One region of the Streptomyces sp. NPDC014991 genome, then DNA from elsewhere that is predicted to be linked to it. Evidence: riboswitches for the same ligand, from Rfam matches in the RefSeq annotation. Region 1 holds a riboswitch; the other holds the start of a gene.
The links. Region 1 has a riboswitch for S-adenosylmethionine ahead of ACF1BE_RS00985 (aminotransferase class V-fold PLP-dependent enzyme). Riboswitches for the same ligand answer to the same signal wherever they lie in the genome.
Positions count from the first base shown of each region.

Region 2: another riboswitch for S-adenosylmethionine. It lies ahead of thrC (threonine synthase); the one in region 1 lies ahead of ACF1BE_RS00985 (aminotransferase class V-fold PLP-dependent enzyme).

Region 1 covers NZ_JBIBVY010000001.1:216,102-223,657, reverse strand. Annotated here, with positions in the region: gene ACF1BE_RS01005 (c-type cytochrome) at 1-748, shown strand, start outside; gene ACF1BE_RS01000 (Rieske 2Fe-2S domain-containing protein) at 745-1,803, shown strand; gene ACF1BE_RS00995 (cytochrome bc complex cytochrome b subunit) at 1,800-3,437, shown strand; gene trpD (anthranilate phosphoribosyltransferase) at 3,559-4,623, shown strand; SAM riboswitch class IV at 4,698-4,814, shown strand; gene ACF1BE_RS00985 (aminotransferase class V-fold PLP-dependent enzyme) at 4,991-6,352, shown strand; gene ACF1BE_RS00980 (Lrp/AsnC family transcriptional regulator) at 6,496-6,777, opposite strand; gene ACF1BE_RS00975 (rhomboid family intramembrane serine protease) at 6,774-7,556, opposite strand, start outside.
Region 2 covers NZ_JBIBVY010000020.1:127,137-134,692, forward strand. Annotated here, with positions in the region: gene ACF1BE_RS27500 (trehalose-6-phosphate synthase) at 1-817, opposite strand, end outside; gene ACF1BE_RS27505 (glucosyl-3-phosphoglycerate synthase) at 892-1,836, opposite strand; SAM riboswitch class I at 1,992-2,148, shown strand; gene thrC (threonine synthase) at 2,166-3,449, shown strand; gene ACF1BE_RS27515 (MoaD/ThiS family protein) at 3,446-3,721, shown strand; gene ACF1BE_RS27520 (cold-shock protein) at 4,162-4,365, shown strand; gene groL (chaperonin GroEL) at 4,721-6,343, shown strand; gene ACF1BE_RS27530 (NADH:flavin oxidoreductase) at 6,573-7,556, shown strand, end outside.

The DNA of each region.
Region 1 (7,556 bases):
GGCGGCCACTGGGGGGCTGTACGCCGCGTTCGCGCCCGCGGGCAAGGCGCAGGCCGACGACACCTCCCAGTCCCTCACCATCAAGGAGGGCAAGAAGCTCTACGAGGTCGGCTGCGCCAGCTGCCACGGCACCGGTGGCCAGGGCTCCTCCGACGGCCCCAGCCTGGTCGGCGTGGGTGCGGCCGCGGTCGACTTCCAGGTGGGCACCGGCCGTATGCCGGCCTCCACCTCCGAGATGGCCCAGCTCCCGCGCAAGAAGGTCTCCTACACGCAGACCGAGATCGACCAGCTCGCCGCGTACGTGGCGTCGCTGGGCGCCGGCCCGAGCGTGCCGACCAAGGACCAGTACGGCCCGGCCGGCGCGGACATCGCCAAGGGCGGCGAACTGTTCCGGACCAACTGCGCGCAGTGCCACAACTTCACCGGCAAGGGCGGTGCCCTCACCAAGGGCAAGTACGCGCCCAGCCTGGAGGGTGTCGCTCCCAAGCACATCTACGAGGCCATGCAGACCGGCCCGCAGAACATGCCGTCCTTCCCCGACACCACGATGTCGGAGAAGAACAAGAAGGACATCATCGCGTACCTGAACGCGGTCAACGGCGATGAGACGGAGAACCCGGGTGGTCTGGAGCTGGGCGGCGTCGGGCCGGTCAGCGAGGGTCTCTTCGGCTGGATCTTCGGTCTCGGCGGACTGATCGTCGTCGCCGTGTGGGTCGCCGCCCGGACCGCAAAGGCCAAGAAGTCATGAGTAGCCAAGACATTCCAGAAGAGAACCTGCCCGCCGGGCGGGACCACGCGCACGGCGCGGTGGACGTCGCGGACCACGAGAACCCGTTCGCGAACCCCGGACTGCCGCCGCACGAGCACCGGATCCAGGACGTCGACGAGCGGGCCGCCAAGCGGTCCGAGCGCATGGTCGCCCTGCTGTTCACGGTGTCGATGCTGGCGACGATCGGCTTCATCGCCGCCTACCTGGCGATCCCGAACGACAAGTCGATCTTCGTCTTCCCGCTCGGGCACATCAGCGCGATGAACTTCACGCTGGGTCTGACCCTCGGCATCGCCCTGTTCACCATCGGCGCGGGCGCGGTCCACTGGGCCCGCACCCTGATGTCCGACGTGGAGGTCGCCGACGACCGTCACCCGATCGAGGCCTCACCCGAGGTCCGCGCGAAGGTCCACGACGACTTCCGCCTGGGTGCCAAGGAGTCGGCTCTCGGCCGCCGCAAGCTGATCCGCAACACCATGTTCGGCGCGCTGGCCCTGGTGCCGCTCTCCGGCGTGATGCTGCTCGGCGGTCTGGGCCCGGCCCCCGGGACCAAGCTCCGCCACACCCTGTGGGCGAAGAACAAGCGCCTGGTCAACATGAACACGAACCAGCCGCTGCGTCCCGAGGACATCGCCGTCGGCTCGCTCACCTTCGCCAAGCCCGACGGCCTGGAGGAGCGCGCCGAGGACTTCCAGGACGAGATCGCCAAGGCGGCCCTGATGATCGTCCGGCTCCAGCCGGGCAACATCAAGGACAAGCGCGAACTCGACTGGTCGCACGAGGGCATCGTCGCGTTCTCGAAGATCTGCACCCACGTGGGCTGCCCGATCTCGCTGTACGAGCAGCAGACGCACCACGTGCTGTGCCCGTGCCACCAGTCCACCTTCGACCTCTCCGACGGCGCCCGGGTCATCTTCGGCCCCGCCGGCCACCCCCTGCCGCAGCTGCGCATCGGTGTGGACAGTGAGGGTTACCTCCAGGCGCTCGGCGACTTCGAGGAGCCCGTCGGTCCTGCTTTCTGGGAGCGCGGATGAGTACTGCACCGAACGAAGAGTCCCGCTCTCGCGGGAAGGCACCGGCCGGCGAGCGCATCGCCGACTGGGCCGACGGCAGGCTCGGGATCTACTCCCTGGCCAAGGCCAACATGCGCAAGATCTTCCCGGACCACTGGTCCTTCATGCTCGGCGAGATCTGCTTGTACAGCTTCCTCATCATCATCCTGACGGGTGTCTATCTGACACTGTTCTTCCACCCGTCGATGAACGAGGTCGAATACCACGGCAGCTACATCCCGCTCCAGGGACAGCTGATGTCCGAGGCGTTCAACTCGACCATGCACATCTCGTTCGACGTGCGCGGTGGTCTGCTCATGCGGCAGATCCACCACTGGGCGGCGGTCGTCTTCCTCGCCGGCATGTTCGTGCACATGATGCGCGTGTTCTTCACCGGCGCGTTCCGCAAGCCGCGTGAGATCAACTGGCTGTTCGGCTTCCTGCTGTTCGTCCTCGGCATGTTCACCGGCTTCACCGGTTACTCCCTGCCGGACGACCTGCTCTCGGGCACCGGTGTCCGCTTCACCCAGGGCGCGATCCTGTCCGTGCCGATCGTCGGCACCTACATCTCGATGTTCCTGTTCGGTGGCGAGTTCCCCGGCCACGACTTCGTGGCCCGGTTCTACTCGATCCACATCCTGCTGCTTCCGGGCATCATGCTCGGCCTGGTGGTGGCGCACCTGATCCTGGTCTTCTACCACAAGCACACGCAGTTCGCGGGCCCCGGCCGGAACAACACGAACGTCGTCGGCATGCCGCTGCTGCCGGTCTACATGGCCAAGGCCGGCGGGTTCTTCTTCCTGGTGTTCGGCTTCATCGCCCTCATCGCCGGCATGGTGTCCATCAACCCGATCTGGGCGATGGGCCCCTACCGTCCCGACCAGGTCTCCACGGGCGCCCAGCCCGACTGGTACATGGGCTTCGCCGAGGGTCTCGTCCGCGCCATGCCGGGCTGGGAGATCAACTTCTGGGGCCACACGCTGGTCCTGGGCGTGTTCGTCCCGCTGGTCCTGTTCGGGCTGTTCCTCGCGGTGATCGCGCTGTACCCGTTCATCGAGTCCTGGATCACCGGCGACAAGCGCGAGCACCACATCCTGGACCGGCCGCGCAACGCCCCGACCCGCACCGCCTTCGGTGCCGCGTGGGTCGCCGGCTACGTGATCATGCTGATCGGTGGCGGCAACGACATCATCGCCACGCACTTCCACCTGTCGATCAACGCGGTCACCTGGTTCGTCCGGATCGCGTTCTTCGCCGGGCCGGTGCTCACGTTCATCGCCACCAGGCGGATCTGCCTCGGCCTCCAGCGCCGCGACCGCGACAAGGTGCTGCACGGCCGCGAGACCGGCATCATCAAGCGGCTGCCGCACGGTGAGTTCATCGAGGTGCACGAGCCGCTCAGCCAGGAGCAGCTGCACACGCTCACCGCGCACGAGCAGTACCGGCCGGCCGAGATCGGTCCGACGACCGACGAGAACGGCGTCGAGCGCAAGGTGGGCACCTCCCAGAAGCTGCGGGTGAAGCTCTCCAACGCCTACTACGGCGAGGACAGCCAGATCCCGAAGCCGACCGTCGAGGAGTTCAAGGAGATCACGAGCGGCCACGGCCACCACTGATCCCGGCGTCGCCACACCACGCAGAAGGGCCCCGTCCGTGTCGCGGACGGGGCCCTTCGCGGTGTCTCCGGCTGGATAGGGTGGGGTACGACGGAGCAGGACTGTGTACGAGGAGCGGCTGATGAGCGCTGTGACCCCCGCTGGCGGCGACACCGCGGCGGGCCGCTCCTGGCCCGCCCTGCTGAACGGTCTCCTTCAGGGCCGTGACCTGGCGGCCGACGACACCGCGTGGGCGATGGACCGGATCATGCGCGGTGAGGCGACCGACGCCCAGATCGCCGGATTCGCGGTGGCGCTGCGGGCGAAGGGGCAGACGGTCCAGGAGATCACCGGCCTGGTCCGCACCATGTACGAGCACGCGAACGTGATCGAGGTACCCGGCCGCACCGTCGACATCGTCGGCACCGGCGGCGACGGAGCCAGGACGGTGAACATCTCCACCATGTCCTCGCTCGTCGTGGCCGGTACGGGCGCGAAGGTCGTCAAGCACGGCAACCGGGCCGCGTCCTCGGCGTCCGGCTCCTCCGACGTCCTGGAGAAGCTCGGCGTCAACCTCGACCTCACCCCCCGCCGGGTCGCGGAGGTCGCGGAGGAGGCCGGCATCACCTTCTGCTTCGCCGTGAAGTTCCACCCGGCGCTGCGCCATGTGGGCGCCGCCCGCGGACAGCTCGGCATCCGGACGGTGTTCAACCTGCTCGGCCCGCTGACCAACCCGGCGCGGGTGCGGGCCCAGGCGGTCGGTGTCGCCGTCGCGCACGAGGCGCCCATCGTCGCCGGCGTGCTCGCGGAACGGGGCAACTCCTCCCTGGTCTTCCGCGGCGACGACGGCCTGGACGAACTGACGACGACATCCACCTCCCGGGTGTGGGTGGTCCGCGACGGCCGGGTCCGCGAGGAGTCCTTCGACCCCCGTGACGCGGGTCTCGACCTGGTTCCGGTGGAGGCGCTGCGCGGCGGCGACCCGGCCCACAACGCGGACGTCGCCCGCCGCCTGCTCGACGGCGAGCGGGGGCCCGTACGGGACGCCGTCCTGCTGAACTCGGCGGCGGCCCTGGTGGCCCTGGACCCGACCGACGCGTCGCTCCCCGAGCAGCTCCGCGCCGGCATGGTGAAGGCCGCGGAGTCGATCGACTCGGGGGCGGCCCGGCGGACGCTGGAGCGGTGGGTGGCGGCCAGCAACGCCTGACCGCACCGCACGTCGTCCCGCGATCCGGACACGGGTTGCGGGACGACGATCAGTTCGCGTACGTTCTTCCACCAGGTCATGAGTGACAGTCATGAGGCCCCGGCCGACTGTCCGGCAACCCTCCGTCCGTGGCGGGGTGCCCCGGGTGAGGACCAGGCCGTGGACAACAAGGTCCACGGCAAGCGCGGATCCCTCGCACACTTCTGAGAGTGTGGGGCCAGGGATCCTGGTCGTCGAGGAGCCCCCCGTGAGCAAGCGAATGCGCTAGGGCCGCAGAGCCCCGCCTCCGCATCCCCCTTCACCCCACCGGCGCTCGAGCACGCCCGCTCGCCCGGCGGATTCCACCTGCCTTCACGGGAGTTCAGCCATGTCCCTCTCCACCGCTGCCGCCGACCGGTCCCTTCGCGCCCCGCTGCCCGTGCTGGGCCGGGACGTCACCGTCCCGCTCGTGACGGGCGGCGAGGTCGCCTACGCCGCGCTCGACTACGCGGCCAGCGCCCCCGCCCTCCAGCGGGTCTGGGACGACGTCGCGGCCTACGCGCCGTACTACGGCAGCGTCCACCGTGGTGCCGGCTACCTCTCCCAGCTCTCCACCGACCTGTTCGAGAACGCCCGCGGGACCGTCGCCGAGTTCCTCGGCTGCCGCCCGGCCGACCAGGTCGTCTTCACCCGCTCGACCACCGACTCCCTCAACCTCCTGGCACGCGCGCTCCCGGCCGGCTGCCAGGTCTTCGTCTTCGAGACCGAGCACCACGCCTCCCTGCTGCCCTGGCAGGACGCCCGGGTGACCTGCCTCGACGCCCCGCGCACCCCGCAGCAGGCGGTCCGGACCCTGGAGCGGGCCCTGGCCGACCGCGACCCCCACGGCCCGGCCCTGGTCTGCGTCACGGGTGCCTCCAACGTCACCGGCGAGCTGTGGCCGGTGCGCGAGCTGGCCGCCGCCGCGCACGCCCACGGCGCCCGCATCGTCCTGGACGCCGCTCAGCTGGTCCCCCACCACCCGGTGGACATCGGGGACCTGGACGTCGACTGGGTCGCCTTCTCCGGCCACAAGCTGTACGCCCCCTTCGGCTCCGGCGTCCTGGCCGGCCGCGCCGACTGGCTCCAGGCGGCCGAGCCGTACCTCGCGGGCGGCGGCGCCAGCCGCAAGGTGACCCGGCGGCAGGACGGCGGGGTGGCCGTGGAGTGGCACGACAGCGCCGCCCGCCACGAGGCCGGCTCCCCGAACGTGATCGGCGTGTACTCCATCGCCTCCGCCTGCAAGGCCCTCACCGAGGCCGGCTGGGACACCCTCGTCGCCCGCGAGGAGCACCTGATCCGCACGGTCCGCGAGGGCCTGGCCGGAATCCCGGAGGTCAGGATCCTCTCCCTCTTCGGCGACGACGCCCCGCGCGTGGGCGTCCTCTCCTTCGTCGTCGACGGCTGGAACAGCTCGCACTTCGCCGCCGCCCTGTCCGCCGAGTACGGCATCGGCGTCCGCGACGGCCTCTTCTGCGCCCACCCCCTCGTCCGCACCCTGCTGGGCACCGACCCGCAGGCCCAGGGGGAGTGCGGCGCCCCGGAGGCGGCCCCGGGCGAGAGGTCCCTGAACGCCGTCCGGGTCAGCTTCGGTGCCGGCACCCCCGACGAGCACGTCGAGCGCTTCGTGAACGCCGTACGGGAACTGGTGCGGGACGGCGCCCGGTGGCAGTACCGCACGGAGGACGGCCGCTGCGTCCCGGCGGTCTGAGGAAGCCGGCCCGCCTCCCGGCCCCTGCCGGGGTGGCGGGCCCTGACGCGACGGCCTAGCATCTTTCGTTCGGATCAGGCCGGATCAGGGAGCGGGTCCTGGTGCCAGGACCCGCGAGCCCGGCATGATCCGAACGAGAGGCCCTAGTTGTCGAGGCCGATCGCGAACGCCGCTTCCAGGTCGTGCTGGGAGTAGGTGCGGAACGCGACGTGCGTGTCGGTGGCCTCCACGCCGGGGATCTTGCTGATCCGGCCGGGAATGATCTCGGCGAGGTCCTCGTGCTGCCCGACCCGGACCATGGCGATCAGGTCGTAGGTGCCGGTGACCGAGAAGACCTCGCTGACGCTGTCCAGCGCGGCGATGCGCTCCGCGATCTCGGGGATCCGGTCCACGCTGGTCTTGATCAGAACGATCGCGGTGATCACGGCTGTGTCTCTCCCTCGGTGACCGGAGCTGGTGCGGCCCTCACTCTAGTCGCCCGTTCGTCTCCCACCGCCGCCCCGCCGGGACCGCCCGCGCGGCTCCGCCCGCGTCCGTAGCGCACCCACGCGTAGCCGAATCCCAGGCCGAACCCGACCAGGTGCGCGAGGTAGGCCACCCCGGGCCCGTCGGAGGCCCGCCCCGCCGCGAACCACTGGAGCGCCGCCCAGAACGGCAGCACCACCCAGGCCGGGAAGCGCAGCGGCAGGAAGAACAGGAAGGGCAGAAGACTGGTCACGCGGGCGCGGGGGAACAGGTAGAGGAAGGCTCCGAGGACCGCCGAGATCGCCCCGGAGGCGCCGACCAGCGACTGCTCGGAGGTGGCGTTGGCGGCCGCGTAGCCCAGCAGGGCGAGGTACCCGCAGCCGACGTAGAACAGGGTGAACTGCACCCGGCCCATGCGTTCCTCGGTCATCGCCCCGAAGACGAAGAGGAACAGCATGTTGCCGAGCAGGTGGACCCAGCTGCCGTGCACGAACAGCGCGGTGGCCGGGGTGAGTGCTTCCCGGGCCGGTCTGCCGAACAGTTCGGCCGGCACCACGCCCCAGCGCCGGAAGTACGTCCGCTGCGCGGCGAGCAGCGCGTCCCCGGTGCCGTACCCGGGGGTGAGTCCGGAGGCGGGGCCCAGGACGAAGAGCAGACAGCACAGGACGATGAGGCCATACGTGATCGGCGCCGGGGTGCCCCGGACCGCTCGGAGTGCCCTGCCGACCGCCGTGCTCCA
Region 2 (7,556 bases), on a different contig from region 1:
GCAGTGCCGTCATCCGCTCGGCCACGTCGTCCTGGTGGGCCCGTCCGCGCAGGAAGTCCGCGTCCGCGCCCAGACCGTGCACCCCGATCCGGGTGCCGGCGGCGGCGTCGGGCCCGAGCACCACCTGACAGCAGGCGGTGAAGGCGTCCGCCCACCGCTGGGTGAGGAACGCCGCGCGGTCCGCGCCCAGGATGCCGCCGAGCAGCTCGGCGGCGATGTCGTCGGGCAGCAGGCGGAAATAGTCCGGCGGCGCCCAGGGGGTGTGCGAGAAGTGGCCGATGCGCAGGTCGGGGCGGAGTTCGCGGAGCATGCGCGGGGCCAGGGCGAGGTGGTAGTCCTGGATCAGCACCGCCGCGCCCTCGGCGGCCTCCTCGGCCAGCGCCTCGGCGAACGCCTGGTTGTAGGCCCGGTAGGACGCCCACTGCCGCCGGAACCGCGCGTCGAAGACCGGCTCCATCGGGGTCTGGTACAGCATGTGGTGGACGAACCAGAGCACCGAGTTGGCGATGTCGTTGTAGGCCTCGGCGTGCACGGTCGCGTCGATGTCGAGCATCCGCACCCGCTGCCCGCCGGTGTCCGCGGCCGGCAGCAGTGCGCCGTCCGCGCGCCGCACGGCCTCGCGGTCGCCGGCGCCGAGCGCGGCGCACACCCACACGGAGTCCGCGTCCGACCCGATCGCCGACAGCCCGGAGACCAGCCCGCCGCCGCCCCGCCTGGCGTGCAGCGAGCCCTCCTCGTCGATCTGATACGAAACCGGGCCGCGATTGGACGCGACCAGCACCTGAGCCTGTTCAGCAGCGCCGTGCGTGGAAGCCATACGCCTCAACCTAGCCCGGCCCACAAACGCTCAAACGTACGGTCCACCCGGGAAGGGGACCGTATACGGACTGTTCACGCCACCTTCCGCTCGGCGTACTCGGCGATCTCCACCATGGGCGGCCGTTCCTCGGTGTCCACCGAGTAGGTGCGCGGCTCGAACCCGTCCTCGCCGCGCTCGAACTGGGTCAGCGCGGGCCGGATCAGATGGCCGCGGGCCAGCCGGAGCTGGGCGGTGCGGTAGATCGCGGCGGCCATCCGGCCCAGGGCCTGCCCGTCCTGATGGCGGTGCAGGCGCACGCCCACGTCGACCTGGGCCAGCGCGTCCAGGCCGGCCAGGTGCAGCGCGTCCACCAGCATCCCCAGCTCCACGCCGTAGCCGACGGGGAACGGCAGCTGCTCCAGCAGGGAGCGGCGGGCCGCGTACTCGCCGCCCAGCGGCTGCACGAAGCCGGCCAGCTGCGGCCAGTGCATGTTCAGCAGCGGCCGGGCCATGAGTTCGGTGACCCGGCCGCCCTGTCCGGCCGCGCCGCCGAGCGGGCGGTCGTACATCGCCTTGACCAGGTCGACACCGGGGTCGGTGAGCAGCGGGCCGACGATCCCGGAGACGAAGTCGGAGGAGAACTCGCGCAGGTCCGCGTCGATGAAACAGACGATGTCCCCGCCGGTCACCAGCAGCGAGCGCCACAGCACCTCGCCCTTGCCGGGGACGGCGGGGATGCGGGGCAGGACGGCGTCGCGGTGGACGACCCGGGCGCCGGCGCGCGCGGCGACCTGCGCGGTGCGGTCGGTGGAGCCGGAGTCGACGACGACGATCTCGTCGACCAGCGGTATCTGCTCGACGAGGTCGTGGCGGATGACCGCGACGATGTCGCCGACCGTCTCCTCCTCGTTGAGCGCGGGCAGCACGACGCTGATCGTCTGGCCGGTGCGTTGCTTGGCGGCCAGGATGCGGTGGAGCGGGCGGTCGGTCACGGACCAGGAGCGGTCGGCCAGCCAGCGCTCGACTTCTTCCAGCACGGTCTGCGGCTCCTCACTGTCACGACCACACACACCGTGTGATCCATCTCGCGGTACGGACGACTATCTCAACTGTCCTGGCCTTCGGTTACAGTCTTGAACAACGCCGGTGACCATCGCATGTCGGGGGTCGCCCGCGCCCCACAACCACATATTGCTCATCCAGAGGGGCAGAGGGACACGGCCCGATGAAGCCCCGGCAACCCTCCAGTCGGTTCTCGTAGATCAGTTCTGATCGTCTCCGCGAGGCTCCCGGCTAGGGAAGGTGCCAAATCCGTCTCACGGCGAAGTGCGTCGTGAGGAAGATGAGGAGAAAGGGCCTCGCCTCCATGGCTGTGCAGACAGTTGCAAGCACCGGCAGTTCCACCGTCGACCTCGGTCCCGCCACGGCCCTGAGCTGTCGCGAGTGCGGTCACCGGGTGCCCCTCGGCCCGGTCTTCGCCTGCGAGGAGTGTTTCGGTCCGCTGGAGATCGCCTACGACTTCTCCGCCTACGGCACCGAAGAGCTGCGCCGCCGCATCGAGGCGGGCCCCGCGAACATCTGGCGCTACGCCCCGCTGCTGCCCGTCCCCGCGGACGTCGCCGGCAAGCCGAACCTGAACCCGGGCTGGACCGAGCTGGTCAGGGCCGACAACCTGGCGCGCGAGCTGGGCGTGACCGGCGGGCTGTACGTGAAGGACGACTCCGGCAACCCGACGCACTCCTTCAAGGACCGGGTCGTCGCCCAGGCCCTGGAGGCCGCCCGCGCCTTCGGCTTCACCACCCTGTCCTGCTCCTCCACGGGCAACCTGGCCGGTGCCGTCGGCGCCGCCGCCGCCCGGGCCGGCCTGCGCTCCTGCGTGTTCATCCCGCACGACCTGGAGCAGGCCAAGGTGGTCATGGCCGCCGTCTACGGCGGTGAGCTGGTCGGCATCGAGGGCAACTACGACGACGTGAACCGCTTCTGCTCGGAGCTGATCGGCGACTCGGCCGGCGAGGGCTGGGGCTTCGTCAACGTCAACCTGCGGCCGTACTACGCGGAGGGCTCCAAGACCCTCGCGTACGAGATCTGCGAACAGCTCGGCTGGCGGCTGCCCGACCAGATCGTGGTGCCGATCGCCTCCGGCTCCCAGCTCACCAAGATCGACAAGGGTCTGAGGGAGCTGATCGAACTCGGCCTCGTCGAGGACCGTCCGTACCGGATCTTCGGCGCCCAGGCCGAGGGCTGCTCGCCGGTGTCCACCGCCTTCAAAGCCGGGCACGACGTCGTGCGGCCGCAGAAGCCGAACACGATCGCCAAGTCGCTCGCCATCGGCAACCCGGCCGACGGTCCGTACGTGCTGGACATCGCCCGCCGCACCGGCGGCGCCGTGGAGGACGTCACCGACCAGCAGGTGGTGGACGCCATCCGGCTGCTCGCGCGGACCGAGGGCATCTTCGCGGAGACCGCCGGCGGTGTCACCGTGGGCGTCACCCGCAAGCTGATCGAGAACGGCGTGCTGGACCCGGCGAGGACCACGGTCGTCCTGAACACCGGTGACGGCCTGAAGACCCTGGACGCGGTGGCCGGGACCGGTCTCACCGCCACCATCCGCCCGACCCTGGACTCCTTCCGAGAGGCTGGCCTCGCATGAGCGTGACCGTTCGCATCCCCACCATCCTGCGTACCTACACCGGCGGCTCGGCGGAGGTCGCCGCGCAGGGCGCGACCCTCGCCGAGGTCATCGCCGACCTGGAGAAGAACCACACCGGGATCGCCGCCCGGGTGCTGGACGACCAGGGCCGGCTGCGCCGGTTCGTCAACGTGTACGTGAACGACGACGACGTCCGCTTCGAGCAGGGCCTGGAGACCGCCACGCCGGACGGTGCGGGCGTCTCGATCATTCCGGCGGTCGCCGGCGGCTGATCCGCCGCATCATTACCTTCGGTAACGCCGGTTACATATCGTTCATGTGATTGCCCCCTCCGTAAGAGAAGCGGAGGGGGCAATTCTGTGTGATTGAGCGCGGTAGAGTTGGGGAACACGGTCGCGGACCGCGGGTCGGCGGCCCTTCATTTCATGCCGCGCGCCCGACAAGAAACAGCCAAAGTGCTGGGGTGTTCCGCGGCATTCGTGCCCTTTGTGAGGCCCGACTTGCCCCGAAGTCGGATGAATTCTCGCCACATTCCGGACCGCGCGCGTCCAGATTTCTCGTCCGATTGACCTGTTGCAGACGGCAGTTGGACAGATACATTCAGCCGCGGTCGACGCGTTCCGGCGCACGCCCCCGGCCAGTGGGGGGTGAGGTCTGACCCGGGTTCGCGAAGTGCGGATCTGTGCAAGGGCCAGTAATAGGGGAGTTAGGCATGGCTCAGGGCACCGTCAAGTGGTTCAACGCGGAGAAGGGGTACGGCTTCATCGCGGTCGACGGTGGTGCGGACGTCTTCGTCCATTACAGCGCCATTCAGATGGACGGCTACCGCACCCTGGAAGAGGGCCAGCGGGTGGAGTTCGAGATCTCGCAGGGCCAGAAGGGCCCGCAGGCCGACATGGTTCGCCTCGGCGCCTGAACGTTTTCTGTTGGCGAAGGGCCCGCACCGGCACAGGGTGCGGGCCCTTCGCCGTGCCCGGGTCCGTGCCGGTCCGGAGCGGGGTCCGGGTCCGCGGCCGTGCCCGGGTGTGGGTCCCGGCCGGTGTTCGCGCGGGGCTGACCGAGGGTTCGTACCCCCCGAGGCGCTTGCACTCGACCATGCCGAGTGCTAATCATTGGCGTTAGCACTCTGAAGGTGAGAGTGACAACGAGGACCGGGTCGGTGAGGCCCGCAGGCCAAGTGGGGCAAGGAACCACGCGGCCGGCGAGCCGTCCGTCGCGGGCGCGGGCGCGGTCCGAAGGAATCACCCCCAGTCCTGGAGGGACCACTTCACATGGCCAAGATCATCGCGTTCGACGAGGAGGCGCGGCGCGGCCTCGAGCGCGGCATGAACCAGCTCGCGGACGCCGTGAAGGTGACGCTCGGCCCCAAGGGCCGCAACGTCGTCCTCGAGAAGAAGTGGGGCGCCCCCACGATCACCAACGATGGTGTGTCCATCGCCAAGGAGATCGAGCTCGAGGACCCGTACGAGAAGATCGGCGCCGAGCTGGTCAAGGAAGTCGCCAAGAAGACGGACGACGTCGCCGGTGACGGTACGACCACCGCGACCGTTCTCGCCCAGGCCCTGGTCAAGGAAGGCCTGCGCAACGTCGCCGCCGGCGCCAACCCCATGGCCCTGAAGCGCGGCATCGAGAAGGCCGTCGAGGCCGTCTCCGCCGCCCTGCTGGAGCAGGCGAAGGACGTCGAGACGAAGGAGCAGATCGCCTCCACCGCGTCCATCTCCGCCGCCGACACCCAGATCGGCGAGCTGATCGCCGAGGCCATGGACAAGGTCGGCAAGGAAGGCGTCATCACCGTCGAGGAGAGCAACACCTTCGGTCTGGAGCTCGAGCTCACCGAGGGCATGCGCTTCGACAAGGGTTACATCTCCGCCTACTTCGCGACCGACATGGAGCGCATGGAGTCGGTGCTCGAGGACCCCTACATCCTCATCGCCAACTCCAAGATCTCCTCGGTCAAGGACCTGCTCCCGCTCCTGGAGAAGGTCATGCAGTCGGGCAAGCCGCTGCTGATCATCGCCGAGGACGTCGAGGGCGAGGCCCTGTCGACCCTGGTCGTCAACAAGATCCGCGGCACCTTCAAGTCCGTCGCCGTCAAGGCCCCGGGCTTCGGCGACCGCCGCAAGGCCATGCTCGGCGACATCGCCATCCTCACGGGCGGCGAGGTCATCTCCGAGGAGGTCGGCCTCAAGCTGGAGAACGCGACCCTGGACCTCCTGGGCCGCGCCCGCAAGGTCGTCATCACCAAGGACGAGACCACCATCGTCGACGGTTCGGGCTCCTCCGAGCAGGTCAACGGCCGCGTCAACCAGATCCGCGCCGAGATCGAGAACAGCGACTCCGACTACGACCGCGAGAAGCTGCAGGAGCGCCTGGCGAAGCTCGCCGGCGGTGTCGCGGTCATCAAGGCCGGTGCCGCCACCGAGGTGGAGCTCAAGGAGCGCAAGCACCGCATCGAGGACGCCGTCCGCAACGCGAAGGCGGCCGTCGAGGAGGGCATCGTCGCCGGTGGTGGCGTGGCCCTGCTCCAGGCCTCCCAGGTCTTCGAGAAGCTGGAGCTCGAGGGTGACGAGGCGACCGGCGCCAACGCCGTGCGCATCGCGCTCGAGGCCCCGCTGAAGCAGATCGCCGTCAACGCCGGCCTCGAGGGCGGCGTCGTGGTGGAGAAGGTGCGCAACCTCACCCCGGGCCACGGCCTGAACGCCGCGACCGGTGACTACGTCGACCTGATCGCCGAGGGCATCATCGACCCGGCGAAGGTGACGCGTTCCGCGCTCCAGAACGCCGCGTCCATCGCCGCGCTGTTCCTCACCACCGAGGCCGTCATCGCCGACAAGCCGGAGAAGGCCGCCGCGCCGGCCGGCGGCGGCATGCCGGGCGGTGACATGGACTTCTGATCGGCCTCCGGCTGATCGCCTGTCCTTCCGCCCGAGGGCGGCACCCCCTGCTGAGGCAGGGGGTGCCGCCCTCGGGCGTTTCCGGCGGGTGCCGGTGTGACCGGGGTCACGGGGAGAGGAGGGTGCGGACGGAATGCGCGGAGGCGTGCACGGGGTTTATTCATCAGGTGCAACAATGCGCGCGCACATACCGAACGGTATACCGAGCGAGACCCCGAGGAGCCCCCACGTGACCGTCACGACCCCCGCCTCCGCCTCCCGCACGGCCCGGATCCTGTCCCGGCCGATCGCCCTGAACGGCCTCACCGTCCCCAACCGGATCGTGATGGCGCCGATGACCCGGATGTTCTCCCCGGGTGGCATCCCCGGCGAGGACGTGCGCTCGTACTACGCCCGCCGCGCCGCCGCCGGCGTCGGCCTCATCGTCACCGAGGGCACCTACGTGGGCCACCCGTCGGCCGGCCAGAGCGACCGCGTCCCGCGCTTCCACGGCGAGGAGCAGCTGGCGGGCTGGGCGAAGGTCGCCGAGGACGTACACGCGGCCGGCGGCACGATCGTCCCGCAGCTGTGGCACATCGGCACCGTCCGCAACCAGGGTGACGCGCCGTTCCCGGACGCCCCCTCCCACGGCCCCTCCGGCCTGCGCATCGACGGCACCGCGGACGCCACGCCCATGACCCAGGCCGACATCGACGCCGTCATCGGCGCGTTCGCCCAGGCCGCGGCGGACGCCGAGCGCATCGGTTTCGACGGCGTGGAGATCCACGGCGCCCACGGCTACCTCATCGACCAGTTCCTGTGGGCGCACACCAACCGCCGCACCGACGGCTACGGCGGCGACCCGGTGGCCCGGGCGCGGTTCGCGGCGGAGATCGTCGCCGCCGTCCGCGACGCCGTCTCCCCGGAGTTCCCCGTCATCTTCCGCTACTCGCAGTGGAAGCAGGAGGCCTACGACGCCCGGCTCGCCGAGACCCCCGAGGAGCTGGAGGCCATCCTCACCCCGCTCGCGGAGGCCGGTGTCGACGCCTTCCACGCCTCCACCCGCCGCTACTGGCTCCCCGAGTTCGACGGCTCGGACCTGAACCTGGCCGGCTGGACCAAGAAGCTCACCGGCAAGCCGGTCATCAGCGTCGGCTCGGTCGGCCTCGACGGCGACTTCGTGCACGCCTTCCGGGGCGAGGGCTCCCCGGTCCAGGGCCTCGACAACCTCCTG